One region of the Mycobacterium mantenii genome, then DNA from elsewhere that is predicted to be linked to it. Evidence: predicted binding sites of a transcription regulator. Region 1 holds the regulator's gene; the other holds the start of a gene.
The links. Region 1 encodes LexA, which represses DNA repair genes until DNA is damaged. Its sites were predicted from a motif close to CGAACANNTGTTCG; they were not measured.
Positions count from the first base shown of each region.

Region 2: a site for LexA is predicted at 3,173-3,186, ahead of G6N50_RS14815 (error-prone DNA polymerase). Genes of this name have one in related genera too.

Region 1 covers NZ_AP022590.1:347,786-354,825, reverse strand. Annotated here, with positions in the region: gene G6N50_RS01765 (alpha/beta fold hydrolase) at 1-370, shown strand, start outside; gene G6N50_RS01760 (PhzF family phenazine biosynthesis protein) at 416-1,102, shown strand; gene G6N50_RS01755 (peroxynitrite isomerase) at 1,127-1,612, opposite strand; gene nrdR (transcriptional regulator NrdR) at 1,654-2,118, opposite strand; gene G6N50_RS01745 (LysM peptidoglycan-binding domain-containing protein) at 2,264-2,758, opposite strand; gene lexA (transcriptional repressor LexA) at 3,071-3,769, shown strand; gene G6N50_RS01735 (LGFP repeat-containing protein) at 3,785-5,974, opposite strand; gene G6N50_RS01730 (acyl-CoA dehydrogenase family protein) at 6,644-7,040, opposite strand, start outside.
Region 2 covers NZ_AP022590.1:3,323,988-3,331,027, reverse strand. Annotated here, with positions in the region: gene G6N50_RS14830 (MaoC family dehydratase) at 1-416, shown strand, start outside; gene otsB (trehalose-phosphatase) at 485-1,639, opposite strand; gene G6N50_RS14820 (wax ester/triacylglycerol synthase domain-containing protein) at 1,680-3,029, opposite strand; gene G6N50_RS14815 (error-prone DNA polymerase) at 3,201-6,482, shown strand; gene G6N50_RS14810 (nitroreductase family protein) at 6,571-7,040, shown strand, end outside.

The sequences.
Region 1 (7,040 bases):
TTGGCGCGGACAGATCGTCACCATGCTCGACCGCTGCTATTTGACCGAGGCCATCCCAGTACAGATCGTCTGGGGCACAAAGGATGTGGTGGTTCCGGTCCGGCACGCGTGGATGGCGCATGCCGCGATGCCCGGCTCCCGGCTCGAAATCTTCGAAGGATCGGGCCACTTCCCCTTTCACGACGACCCGGCGCGTTTCATCGACGTCGTCGAGCGCTTCATCGACTCCACCGATCCCGCCGAATACGACCAGGCCAACCTTCGCGGGTTGCTGCGCACCGGCGGCGGCGAGCGGGCCGTCTCGGGCCCCGCTCCCACTCGCGTCGCCGTGCTCAACGCCATGGGATCCGACGAGCGCAGCGCCACCTGATCACCTCGGTCGGGGCAACCGGCTCCGGCGCCGTACAGTCGGGCCATGGGGATCGACGTGACGGTGTTGCGGGTGTTCACCGATTCGGGCGGCAACTTCGGTAACCCGCTGGGCGTGGTGGACGCCCGCCAGGTCGACCCGGCGCACCGGCAGCGGCTGGCAACCCAATTGGGCTACAGCGAGACGGTTTTCGTCGACCTGCCGGCGGCCGGCTCCTCCACCGCGCACGCCAGCATTTTCACGCCGCGAACCGAACTGCCGTTCGCCGGCCACCCGACCGTCGGCGCGACGTGGTGGCTGCGCGAGGTCGGTTCGCCGATCAACACGCTGCAGGTACCGGCCGGGCTCGTGCAGGTGGGTTACGACGAACACCGCGCCAGCATCAACGCCCGCGCGCAGTGGGCACCCGACTTCGCCCTGCACGAATTCGCTTCGCCCGACGAGGTTCTGGCCGCGGATCCGGCGGACTTTCCCGACGATGCCGCCCACTACCTGTGGGCCTGGGTCGACCGCGCGGCCGGGTCGCTGCGGGTGCGCATGTTCGCCGCCAACCTCGGTGTGGTCGAGGACGAGGCAACCGGTTCGGCGGCGATGCGGATCACCGATTACCTGAGCCAGAGCCTGCGGATCACCCAGGGCAGGGGCTCGGTCATCGACACGACGTGGAGCGCCGAAGGCTGGGTCCGGGTGGCCGGGCGGGTCGTCAATGACGGTGTGAGACACCTGGACTGACGGCGTCGCACGCCCTCGGAGGGCTCAGCGCTGCCGGTGCAGCACCGCGGCGAGGTGGTCCTGCAACGGTTGCCCGACCGCACCCATCTGCACCGTGTAAGAGAGCTCGTCGCCGTCCACGCGGAAGGAACGACCCAGCGCCGTCACCTCTTTGGCACTAGGAGTCAACCCGACGGTCGTGGTCGACATTTGCATTTCGATGAGATCACCGGTGACCGAGTAGGTGCCGACCTCGATTTCGGTGATGCCGCTGGGATGCGCCAGAACCAGTTCGACGTGGCCCGGTTGGGGCACGCGAAGGTAGCCGGTTTCGGCGTGCAGCGGCTTGCCGTCGGCTGCCGCCTTGGTTTTCTGCCCGTACGCCAGAAACGGTTTGCCGACATGGGAGAACACGACTTCTTCGAGATAGTCGAAGGGCGGGATCGTCGGGTACTTACCCGCGCCCTGGCCGGACCAGGTCCCAAGCAGGGGGGCCAGCGCCGCGAGGTCGGGATGCAAGTCAGTGGGCATGGAACCGAGCCTAGCCCGCTGAGGAGCCAGCCCGGTTTTCGTCAGCCCGGGGTCGCCACTCCCCGGTGCTCCCGAAGCGCCTGGATTTCACGCTCGAAATCGTCCGCGGACTCAAAGGACCGATACACCGAGGCGAACCGCAGGTAGGCCACCTCGTCGAGGTCGCGCAGCGGCCCCAGAATGGCCAAGCCGACCTCGTGACTGGGGATCTCCGGCGAACCCGCGGCGCGCACGGTGTCTTCGACCTGCTGGGCCAGCAGATTCAGCGCGTCGTCATCGACCTGACGCCCCTGGCAAGCCCGGCGCACGCCGCTGATGACCTTCTCCCTGCTGAACGGCTCGGTGACGCCACTGCGTTTCACCACCGCCAGGACGGCGGTCTCCACGGTGGTGAACCGTCGTCCGCACTCGGGACAGGATCGGCGGCGGCGGATCGCCTGCCCTTCATCGGTTTCGCGCGAGTCGATCACCCGGGAGTCGGGATGACGGCAGAACGGACAATGCATGACCGCTCCTTCACCGTGACGAGGTACCGCAGGACTCTGAGCGTACCCGCGCGCTGACCTGCACGGCTAATGGAGCCGCCCGACGTACGGCCTCACCACTCGCGTCCGAGGGCGCCCGTCCAGAGTCGCTTTCGCACAACGGCTGTCAGCCGACCGGGGCGATCAGGGCCTGACCCGCCATCAGGGTGGGCGAGTGCAAATCGTTCAGTTCACGGATGCGGTCGGCGACCTGAGTGGTCGGCGCGTCGGGCGCCACCCGGTGCGCGAAGTCCTGAAGCGACTCCCCCGCGTCGACGCGGACGACGGCGAGCCGGTCCGGAACGTGCGCCGCCGACGTCGTGGAGTCACCGTTGAGCGCCTGGCCGACGTTCGCGACCAGACCCAGCCACAGCGTGATCGCCCCGGCGGCCAGTGCCAACCCGATGGTCGAAGCCCAGGTGGCCGAACGCCTGCGGTGGGGAGCTACGGACATTGCCACCCCGGTGCCGTAGTAGCGCGTCGGCGCAACCGCCGGCCGCGACGGCGCGGGCCTGCGAGGCCGGGTCAGGCCGTCTCGTCCATATCGAGCACCCTGGACGGGACCGTTGATCGGGCGCCGAAGACTGCTGGTACGCGGCGCAGGCGTGTGGATGACTGTCATCTTCGTTCCTCCGGTCAACTAACTCTCGCTCGTGTGTTCGACTCTAATCGCTTGTATGTTCGAAGCCCGAACATTTGAGCGAAGCGTGTCGCACGAGCAAACGCTAGATCACACCACCGACAAACTTCGCCGGTCACTGTTGGGCCTGCAGTTCAAATACCCGATATCCCCAAAAGTTACACACGTGTGATTCACCGGCTATAGGGTCTTGATCCACCAGCGGCAGGGACTTTTGGCCCTCATGCGCCCCAGGCGACACGCTACTCGAACACATGTTTGATTCTTGTTCGCGGTACCGCTACATTCAGTGCCATGGGCGACAGCAACGACAATTCACCGGCCGATCCCGACGGCCGGTTGCACTCCGTCGATACCTCGCTGACCGAACGGCAGCGCACCATTCTGAATGTCATCCGCGCCTCGGTCACCAGCCGCGGCTACCCGCCGAGCATCAGGGAGATCGGCGACGCCGTCGGTCTGACGTCGACGTCGTCGGTGGCGCACCAGCTGCGCACCCTGGAGCGCAAGGGGTACCTGCGCCGCGACCCGAACCGCCCGCGCGCGGTCGACGTCCGCGGGGCCGACGACGACGTGGCGGCGCCCGCCACCGAGGTGGCCGGGTCGGATGCCCTGCCGGAGCCCACGTTCGTCCCGGTGCTCGGGCGCATCGCGGCCGGCGGCCCCATCCTTGCCGAAGAGGCCGTCGAAGATGTCTTTCCCCTACCGCGCGAATTGGTCGGCGAAGGAACGCTTTTCCTGCTCAAGGTGGTCGGAGACTCGATGGTCGAGGCCGCGATCTGTGACGGCGACTGGGTGGTGGTGCGTCAGCAGAACGTCGCCGACAACGGCGACATCGTCGCGGCGATGCTTGACGGCGAGGCCACCGTCAAGACATTCAAACGCGCCGGCGGTCAGGTGTGGCTGATGCCGCACAACCCGGCGTTCGACCCCATCCCCGGCAATGACGCGAGCGTGCTGGGCAAGGTTGTCACGGTCATCCGCAAGGTGTGACCCGCCCAGGCCGAATCAGTCGGCCCTGGTGAAGCCGTTGGCCAACGCGACTTCTTCGCTCGACAGCCAGATCTCGGCGAGCGTGTCCTGATACAGGTCGCTGCCCGGCGTGTAATACAGGCCGTAACGAGCGCTGGCCTTGATCGGGTACCCCTCGGGCGCCTGGTACGGGTCATCGAGCGGCAGGTGAATCGTGGGGCGTCCGTCCGGGCCCGCCAAACCGTTCTCCGAGCCGTCCTCGTCGTCCGCGGCGGCGTGCCGACCGCTTCGTGCCAGCGTCCCGGCCGCGACCGCACCGGCTCCCGTCCCGACGTCCGCGGGGGTCTCCTCTAGGGACTCGACGTCCTGCTCCGGCGTTGCGAGCTCGTGGTATTCGTCCTCGGGCTCGGCGGTTTCCAGGGCGCCGGTCACGGCTTCGGTGTCCGGCGGGGTGTGCGGAACGGCGACGTCGGCATACTCGTCCTCGGCATACTCCGTGTCCGCGTAGCCAGCATCGTATTCATCCGCGTCGACGTATGCGGCGTCGTCGGCCGTCTCGGACTCGGCGACCTCGGGAACGCCGTCGGTGTAGTCGGTGTAGTCGGCTCCGGCATCGGCATAGTCGGCCTCCGACAGCATCTCCTCGGAGACGACCGGGATGGAGTCGGTGACGATCGCGTCGGGATCAGCGTCGGTGAACCCGTATTCACTCTCGGCCGGCATCTGACGTTGCCAGCTGACCCGCGCGGCCTCCGGTGCCGGTTCGGGCTGCTGCGGCGCGCTCAGCCGGAGCGGCTCGGCGTCGAGGTCGGAATCGTCCCGCCCCCAGGGCCCTTCGGCGTCATAACCGAAATCCCCGCCGTGCTCGGGCGCGTAGCCCGCGGCGTCCTCGTGCCCGGACCGGCGCCGGCGCCAGACGAACAGCATCCACACCAACAGCACGAGCAGCGCCAGCACCGGAATTGCGGCCATCAGCCACCACCAGTGCCAGGTGAATTTCTTGGGATGCGCCGGCACGGCCGAAGTGCTCGGCTGATTCTGGCCCGACACCTGCAGGCCCGACAGCAACGGCGCCAGGTTGGCCGGTTCCGTAGTGAACGTGTTCTTCGCCCGGTTCCACGAAATCTTGCCGCCGGTGAACTGCTGCGAGATCACATCGCCGCTCACGGACTGGTCGCCGACCGGCGCACCCAGTTTGCCGGCGGGGGCGCGCAGCTTGTCCCATGCGGCCCTCATCGCCCCGCGCACGACGAACGCGCCGTGGTCGGAGGTCCAGAAGATGACCGGCTTGTCGGCGGCGGAGAAAGTGCAGATGCGGCTGGAAGGCCCGATGCCGCCGTCGGTTTCGTTGGTGGTGGGGAATCCCAGGTCGCTGCCGACCGGTCCGCCGAGCGACTCGTATTTGGCCAGGATGTCGCTCTCGACGGCGTTTGCGCCGGTGGCCGGGGTGAAGAACACCTTGCCGCCGGCGAAGTTCTGGGCGATGCCGTCGCCGCCGACGGGATATTGCCCGCCCTGCTTGGCGCCCAAGGGTCCGGTGGGTCCGCCGGCCGCGCGCCAGGCCGTGTTGATCGACGCGGTGGGATCGATCGCCACCTGCAGGCCCTTCAACTGGTCGGCCAGCGCCGGCGGCTCGGTGGTGAACTGCTTCGTCTGCCGGTTCCACGACACCTGGCCGCCGCTGAAGTTCTGCGACGACACCTCGCCGGAGTAGGTCTCGTCGCCGACGGGCACCCCGAGCACCCCGCCCGAGCTGCCGAGCTTGTCCCAGGCGGTGTTGAGGGCGCCGCGCACCACGTGCGGGCCGTGCTCGGGGGTCCAGAAAATCACCGGCTTGTCGCTGGCCGAGAATGTGATTACCCGGCTGTCCGGACCGGCGAGGCCGGGCACCTCGTTGATGGTCGGGAAGCCCAGATCGCTGCCCGCCGGCCCGCCGAGCGACTCGTATTTGTCCAGGACGGGCCCGTAGGCGAATTTGGCCCCGGTGGCCGGGGTGAAGAACATCTTGCCGCCGTCGAAGTCCAGGGCGAAACCGTCGCCGACGGGGTAGACATCGCCCTTGCGGGCACCCAGCGGCGACGTGTCACCGCCGGCCTTGTCCCATGCGGCCATGATCGCCGCCTCGGCGTCGCCGATCGGGCTCGCTACCGCCGTGGGGGCCAGCAATACGGTGGCCAGTGCGGTAGTCGTCAAGCTGACCAGCGCGCTTCCGATCAGCCTGCGCATGTGACCTCTCTGCACCTTCACCAAGCCTCCCAGCCGGCGGATATGGCTTTATCTGCGGCTATGCCCTTACCTGCATAGCCGGCGAGCGGGCCGGGTGTGCGCGGGAAAGAAACCCGCACGCGATCAGCCTTATCGCCGGGCTCGCATAACTTTGCTCCAGCCAACAAGAAATGCGAAGTCAAATCACAAATTCTACAAAAACGGATACCACACCGATGTCGAAATGATGCCGGGCCACGGCCCAATTGCGACGAACAGCGCCACGGTTCACGCGAGGTTGCCGATGCCGCAGACAAAAGGGAGGGCCAACGCGGGATCGGGGCGCGCCGCCGGACTGCCGACTCGCACAGCAGAATTGCGCCGGTCGCGGTGGCGCGGGGCGCGCACGCCGCCACCGGCGACGCGCTCATGAGCCTGACTATGCGCGATGGCGCGGTCGGCACACCAGAAACACATGTGCCGACGGTACGTGAGCCGTCGACGCATTCACGCCATACCCCGGCGCGACGGACCAATCATCCGCACCGGTCGGTTTATCGCTCACCGGCAATAGCGCCGCGCCCAGTCGACCGCCGAATGTTCGTCGCGCCCTGCGATTGCCGAACATTCCCGCGCCGTTATCGCCCGCGGGGGTTCGCGGTCGCGGACCGCGGTCCAGCAAACGAAACGCTATACGCCGAGGCTGCGGCCGATGATTTCCTTCATGATCTCGGTCGTGCCGCCGTAGATGGTTTGCACCCGCGCATCCAGATAGGCACGGGCAACGGGATATTCACGCATGTAGCCGTAGCCACCGTGCAGTTGCAGGCAGCGGTCGATCAGGTGCACCTGCTTTTCGGTGCAGTACCACTTGGCCATCGCGGCCTGTTCGGCCGTGAGTTTGTGATCCAGGTGCAGGCGAACGAATTCGTCGACCATCATCCGTACCACGGTCGCTTCCGTCGCCAGTTCGGCGAGCACGAAGCGGCTGTTCTGGAAGCTGCCGATCGGCTTGCCAAATGCCTTGCGTTCCTTGGTGTATTGCAGGGTCTGCTCGAGCACCTGCTCCATCGCCGCGGCCGCCATG
Region 2 (7,040 bases), 3.0 Mb from region 1:
GTCAGCGGCCGGTCGCACCCGAATTCCCCGACCGCGAGCCCGACGCCCGCATCGCCCTGCCCACCCGCGAAGACCAGGCGCTGATCTACCGGCTCTCCGGTGACCGCAACCCGCTGCACAGCGACCCGTGGTTCGCCCGCGAGATGGCCGGTTTCCCCAAGCCGATCCTGCACGGACTGTGCAGCTACGGGGTTGCGGGTCGCGCGCTGGTGGCCGAGCTCGGCCAGGGCGTCGCGGCCAACGTCACCTCGATCGCCGCGCGGTTCACCTCGCCGGTGTTCCCGGGCGAGACGCTGACCACGCTGATCTGGCGCACCGAGCCGGGTAAGGCGGTGTTCCGCACCGAGGCTTCCGGTGCCGAAGGATCGGAGGCCGGTCGGGTGGTACTCGACGACGGCGCGGTGGAATACGCCTAGCCCTGATGGCGGCGGCCCGCTTGCGACCGCCGCTAGCCCTGATGGCGGCGGCCCGCTTGCGACCGCCGCTAGCGCGCCAGCTGATCGGCCAGCCGGTCGGTGAATTCGGCGGCTAGGGTGGGACTGTCCAGCGCGAACAGCGCCGCGGTGGCGCGGTCGCCGTCGTCGCTGTGCCGCACCAGGATCGGCACGCCATCGGCGCGCACGGCGTCGAACGCGTCCTCGTCGGTGATGTCGTCGCCGAGGTAGACCGGCGTCAGCGGACCCGACTCGGCCTCGTGCAGGTGGTCGATCACCCAGCGCAGCGTTTTCCCCTTGTCCCAGTCCAGGTCTGGGCGCAGCTCGATGACCTCGCGGCCGGTGGTCACCCGAAGCGCGTCGCGGCGGCCCGCGGCGCGCACCGCCGCCAGCACCTCGCCGACACGGTCACGCGCGGCATTGCGGTAGTGCACGGCGACCCCGAATCGCTTGTGCTCCACCACAACACCGGGGATCGCGCCCAGCCGGTCGCGCAGCTGCCCGGCCGCCTGTTCGAGCACCGGGATGGCGGCGGCCGCGTCGTCGTTCTGGTGGTGGCTGCCGTCGGGTGCGGTCAGCTCGAAACCGTGGCTACCCGCATACCAGATACCCGGTACGCCAACGCGTTTCGTCACGTCGGCCAAGTCGCGGCCGGACAGCACCGCGACCGGGCAGCGGGTGGCCAGCTTGCCCAGCGCCTCGGTGGCCCCGGCGACGGGCCGCGCCGCGTCCGGATCGTCGACGATGTCCGAGAGCGTGCCGTCGAAATCGAAGAACACGGCCGGTCGCCGGGTGGCCGGGCCATCGGCGGCGCCTGTCAGGGCCTGCAACGCATCGGGCAGCTGCGACATCCGGTGATCCCCGGTCCGTACGGTGATGTCGCCGAGGTCCCCGACCACCGCGTCGGCCCCGGCCTCACCCAGTGCGTCGCCCTGCCCGCCCGGGTCGACGCCGATCACCAACGCGAACCCCGCGGCGCGCGCGGCCTCGACACCCGCGGCGCCCCCGGCGACCACGACGCAGCGGCCGGGGCGCACCGTCAGCCGGTCGGCGGCCTGCACCGGGCCGTCGGCCGCGATGACGGCAGTGCCCAACCCGTTCTCCCGCAGTTGGGCCGCCAACGTCGAGCCGAGCGCGCCGTCGGCGTCGAAGAGCACCGCGTCATGGCGGCGCGGGTCGATGATAACCGGCCCCGACTTGCCCATGACCAACCTTCTCACGGTGGTTGGTCTTCCGGCGAACGGATCAGTGGCGCGCTTGCCCCGGCGCCGACGGATGCGTCGGCGGCACGGGCCGAACCACCGGGCGCGCGGGACGCTTGCGCCGGTTGAACAGCAGCACGGAGTCGTCGCCGAGCGCCACCAGTCGCGCCATGCCCAGCTCGATGCCGGCGGCCAGCTGCTTGACGTCGAACGCGTCGCCCTGTTCGGCGGTGATCCCGAAGACCAGTTCGTCGCCGTAGCTCAACACCGCGACGCCGGTGTGCAGCGCCGTGGCGGTCGGGGGGATCGGCAGCAGCCGTTCCAGCGTCTGGCCCATCACCTGAAGCCGACGGCGCGGCCCCGGCGCGTTGGTGGCCAACGTCACGATGGCGCGCTGCGGCAGGCGGGAGAGCAACTGTAAGACGTTGCTGCGCAACACGGTTGGCAGGAAGCCGATCGCCGACTCCACGATGCCGGCCGGTCGCGGCTGGGCGCTTTGCTTGGCCTGCCACCTGGTGTGCACCGTCTGCAAGCGCCGCACCGGGTCGTCGTGTTCGACGGGCAGGTGCGAGAGCATGGCCGAGCGGACCGGCATCGGAGCCAGGGTGCGCAGCGAGTCGGCCCGCGGCTCCTCGCCGCGGCCGAGCAGCGCGGTGCGGAACCCCTCGGTGATGGCGGCGAGCGCGACATCGTTGGCGCTGACTTTGAACTTGCGGCAGACGCTGTCGACGTCGGCGATCGGGACCCGCACCGTGCTGTAGCGCTGGGACGTGGTGGCCGCGTCGGTACGCACGGCCGGCCACATCGCACCGACCAGGGTGGCGGTGACGTTGCCGGCGACCGACGACGCCCGCCACAGCGCCTCCGCCCAGCCCGGTTTGTCCACCGGCGGTGGCGAAACCTGCTTGCCCGCAGCGTTGTTGGCAAAGGTATCGGCGTCGGCGTCGTCGCACAGCCGGCTGATCAGGCGCGCGGCCGAGTTGCCGTCGAGCAGGCCGTGATGGGTTTTCATCAGGATCGCCCAGCGGTTGCCCTTGAGGCCTTCGATGACCCAGCACTCCCACGGCGGCCGGTCCAGATCCAGGGGCCGTTCCAGGGCGTAGGCGATGGCCCGGGACAGCTCGGCCTCGTCACCGGGGTGGGGAATCGCCACCCGGCGCACATGGTGGGCCAGGTTGAAGTCCGGGCAGTCGACCCACGCCTGGCTCAGCGGATGCGCGCGGAGCAGCTGCGTGCAGCGCGCGATCGGCTGGATACGTTCCGCCAGAAGGCGTTTCAGCCGCTCGTAGTCGGGCGCGACGCCGCCGACGATGGCGACCGCCCCGATCGCCAGGCTCGCGTGCTGGTCCGGGTCATGGGCTTGAAGGAATGCCGTATCCAGTGTCTGTGCCATGCCCGGTCCCCGTTGTAGTCCGCTTCTTTGAACTTGTACCAGTATCTGTGCAGCGCGTGATCCGCGGTAGTACCCGCAGCGTTAAGACCTTGTTTAGGAGTTGAAGATCGGTTTAACAACGGTTGTACTGAGCCGGGGTTAATCGAACATCAGTTCGATATACTCGGGCGGGTGGGCTGGTTTAACGGGCCGCCGAGTTGGGCGGAAATGGAGCGGGTGCTCGACAGCAAGCCGCGCCATGCCGGCGTGCCGGTGGTGCCCGGGGAGGACGCCCCACTGTCGCCCAAGCGTGGAACCTACCGGCCTCCGGATGACGGGCGGGCGCCCCGCTCGTCCGTCGCTTATGCCGAACTGCACGCGCATTCGGCGTTCAGCTTTCTCGACGGGGCGAGCACGCCCGAGGAGCTGGCCGAGGAGGCGGCCCGGCTGGACCTGCGCGCCCTGGCGCTCACCGATCACGACGGCCTGTACGGGGCGGTGCGGTTCGCCGAAGCGGCGGCCGAACTCGACCTGCACACCGTGTTCGGCGCCGAACTGTCGCTTGGCCCCGGTGCCCGCACCGAGCAGCCCGATCCACCCGGCCCGCACCTGCTGGTGCTGGCCCGCGGGGCGGAGGGCTACCGGCGGTTGTCGCGGCAACTGGCCGCGGCGCATCTGGCCGGCGGTGAGAAGGGCAAGCCCCGTTACGATGTCGACGCGCTGACCGAGGCCGCCGGCGGGCACTGGCACATCCTGACCGGCTGTCGCAAAGGGCATGTGCGACAAGCGCTTTCCGAGGGCGGCCCACCGGCGGCCGAGCGGGCACTGGCCGACCTGGTGGACCGGTTCGGCGCTCACCGGGTCAGTATCGAGCTGACCCATCACGGTCAACCGCTCGACGACGAACGCAACGCCGCGCTGGCCGCGCTGGCCCCACGCTTCGGGGTCGGCGTCGTCGCCACCACCGGCGCGCATTTCGCGGCGCCGTCGCGGCGCCGGCTGGCGATGGCGATGGGCGCCATCCGGGCGCGGCAGTCCCTGGATTCGGCCGCCGGTTGGCTGGCCCCGCTGGGCGGTTCGCACCTGCGCTCCGGCGCGGAGATGGCCCGGCTGTTCGCCCAGCGGCCCGACGTGGTGGCCGCGGCCGCCGACCTGGGTGAGCAGTGCGCGTTCGGGCTGGCGCTCATCGCGCCGCAGCTGCCGCCGTTCGACGTGCCCGCCGGGCGCACCGAGGACAGCTGGCTGCGGCAGTTGACCATGGCCGGCGCGCGCGACCGCTACGGATCGGCCGAAAGTGCGCCACGCGCGTATTCCCAGATCGAACACGAGCTGAAAGTCATTGCCCAGCTGACATTTCCGGGATATTTCCTGGTGGTGCACGACATCGCCCGGTTCTGCCGGGACAACAACATTCTGTGCCAGGGCCGGGGATCGGCCGCCAACTCCGCGGTCTGTTACGCCCTCGGCGTCACGGCCGTCGACCCGGTGGCCAACGAGCTGCTGTTCGAGCGTTTTCTGTCGCCGGCCCGCGACGGGCCGCCCGACATCGACATGGACATCGAGTCCGATCAGCGCGAAAAGGTGATCCAGTACGTCTACGACAAATACGGCCGCGACTACGCCGCCCAGGTCGCCAACGTCATCACCTACCGGGGCAAGATCGCGGTGCGCGACATGGCCCGCGCCCTGGGCTTCTCGCAGGGCCAGCAGGACGCGTGGAGCAAGCAGATCAGCCACTGGAGCGGGCTGGCCGACTCACCCGATGTGGAGGGCATCCCCGAACCGGTGGTCGATTTGGCGAACCAGATCCGGAACCTGCCGCGGCACATGGGGATTCATTCCGGCGGCATGGTGATCTGCGACCGCCCGATCGCCGACGTGTGCCCGGTGGAGTGGGCGCGCATGGAGAATCGCAGCGTCCTGCAGTGGGACAAAGACGACTGTGCGGCAATCGGTTTGGTGAAGTTCGACCTGCTCGGGCTGGGGATGCTCTCGGCGCTGCACTATGCCATCGACCTGGTGGCCGAGCACAAGGGGATCGAGGTGGACCTGGCCCGCCTCGACCTCTCCGAGCCGGCGGTGTACGAGATGCTGGCCCGCGCCGATTCCGTCGGCGTGTTCCAGGTGGAGTCGCGCGCGCAGATGGCCACCCTGCCGCGGCTGAAGCCGCGGGTGTTCTACGACCTGGTGGTGGAGGTCGCGCTGATCCGCCCCGGCCCCATCCAGGGCGGCTCGGTGCACCCCTACATCCGGCGGCGCAACGGTCTCGACCCAGTCGTCTACGACCACCCGTCCATGGAGCCGGCGCTGCGAAAGACGCTGGGAGTGCCGCTCTTTCAGGAGCAGTTGATGCAGCTCGCGGTCGACTGCGCCGGATTCTCGGCCGCCGAGGCCGATCAGCTGCGCCGCGCCATGGGCTCCAAGCGGTCGACCGAACGCATGCGACGGCTGCGCGGCCGGTTCTACGAGGGCATGCGCGCACTGCACGGTGCCGACGACGAGGTGATCGACCGCACCTACGAAAAGCTGGAGGCCTTCGCCAATTTCGGCTTCCCGGAAAGCCATGCGCTGAGCTTCGCGTCGCTGGTGTTCTACTCGTCGTGGTTCAAGCTGCACCACCCGGCGGCGTTCTGTGCGGCGCTGCTGCGCGCCCAGCCGATGGGGTTCTACTCGCCGCAGTCGCTGGTGGCCGACGCGCGCCGGCACGGCGTGACGGTGCACGGCCCGGACGTCAACGCCAGCCTGGCGCACGCCACCCTCGAGAACGACGGGACGGAGGTCCGCCTCGGCCTGGGTGCGGTCCGCCACATCGGCGACGATCTGGCCGAACAACTCGTCGACGAGCGAAAAGTCAACGGCCCGTTCACCTCTCTGCTGGACCTGACGACCCGATTGCAGCTCTCGGTGCCGCAGACCGAGGCGCTGGCGACGGCGGGGGCGCTGGGCTGCTTCGACATGTCCCGGCGCGAGGCGTTGTGGGCGGCCGGGGCGGCGGCCACCCAGCGGCCGGGCCGGCTGCCCGGGGTGGGGTCGTCCTCGCACATCCCGGCGCTGCCCGGGATGAGCGAGCTGGAGCTGGCCGCCGCCGACGTGTGGGCCACCGGCGTCTCCCCGGACAGTTACCCGACGCAGTTCCTCCGGGCCGATCTGGACGCGATGGGGGTGGTGCCCGCCGAGAAACTGGGCTCGGTGCCCGACGGCGACCGGGTGCTGATCGCGGGCGCGGTCACCCACCGGCAGCGACCCGGAACGGCGCAGGGGGTCACGTTCATCAACCTCGAGGACGAGACCGGGATGGTCAACGTGCTCTGCGTGCCGGGGGTGTGGGCGCGGCACCGCAAGCTGGCGAACTCGGCCCCGGCGCTGCTGGTGCGCGGGCAGGTCCAAAACGCCAGCGGCGCGATCACCGTCGTCGCCGAGCGGATGGGCCGCATCACCCTGGCGGTCGGCTCGAAGTCGCGCGACTTCCGCTGAGGTCTTCGCGAGACTGCAGCTAGCGACGGATTCACTCGAGAAACGCGTCGTGGAATACAGTTTCGCGGCCGAATGTAGTCTCCACGGCATGACCCTCAACCTGTCCGTCGACGAAGTCCTCACCACCACCCGCTCGGTCCGCAAGCGCCTGGACTTCGACAGGCCGGTCGGGCGGGAGGTGCTGATGGAATGCCTCGAGCTGGCGCTGCAGGCGCCGACCGGTTCCAACTCGCAGGGCTGGCAATGGGTGTTCGTCGAGGACGCGGACAAGAAGAAGGCGATCGGGGACGTCTACCTGAAAAACGCCCGGGCCTACCTCAGCTCACCCGCTCCCGAGTACGGCGAGGGGGACACCCGGGGGCAGCGGATGGACAAGGTCCGGGACTCCGCGACCTACCTGGCCGAGCACATGCACGAGGCCCCGGTGCTGATGATCCCCTGCATCTTCGGCCGGGAGGAGAAGCAGCCGCTGGGCGGCGTCTCGTTCTGGGCCTCGCTGTTCCCGGCGGTCTGGAGCTTCTGCCTGGCGCTGCGCTCCCGGGGATTGGGGTCCTGCTG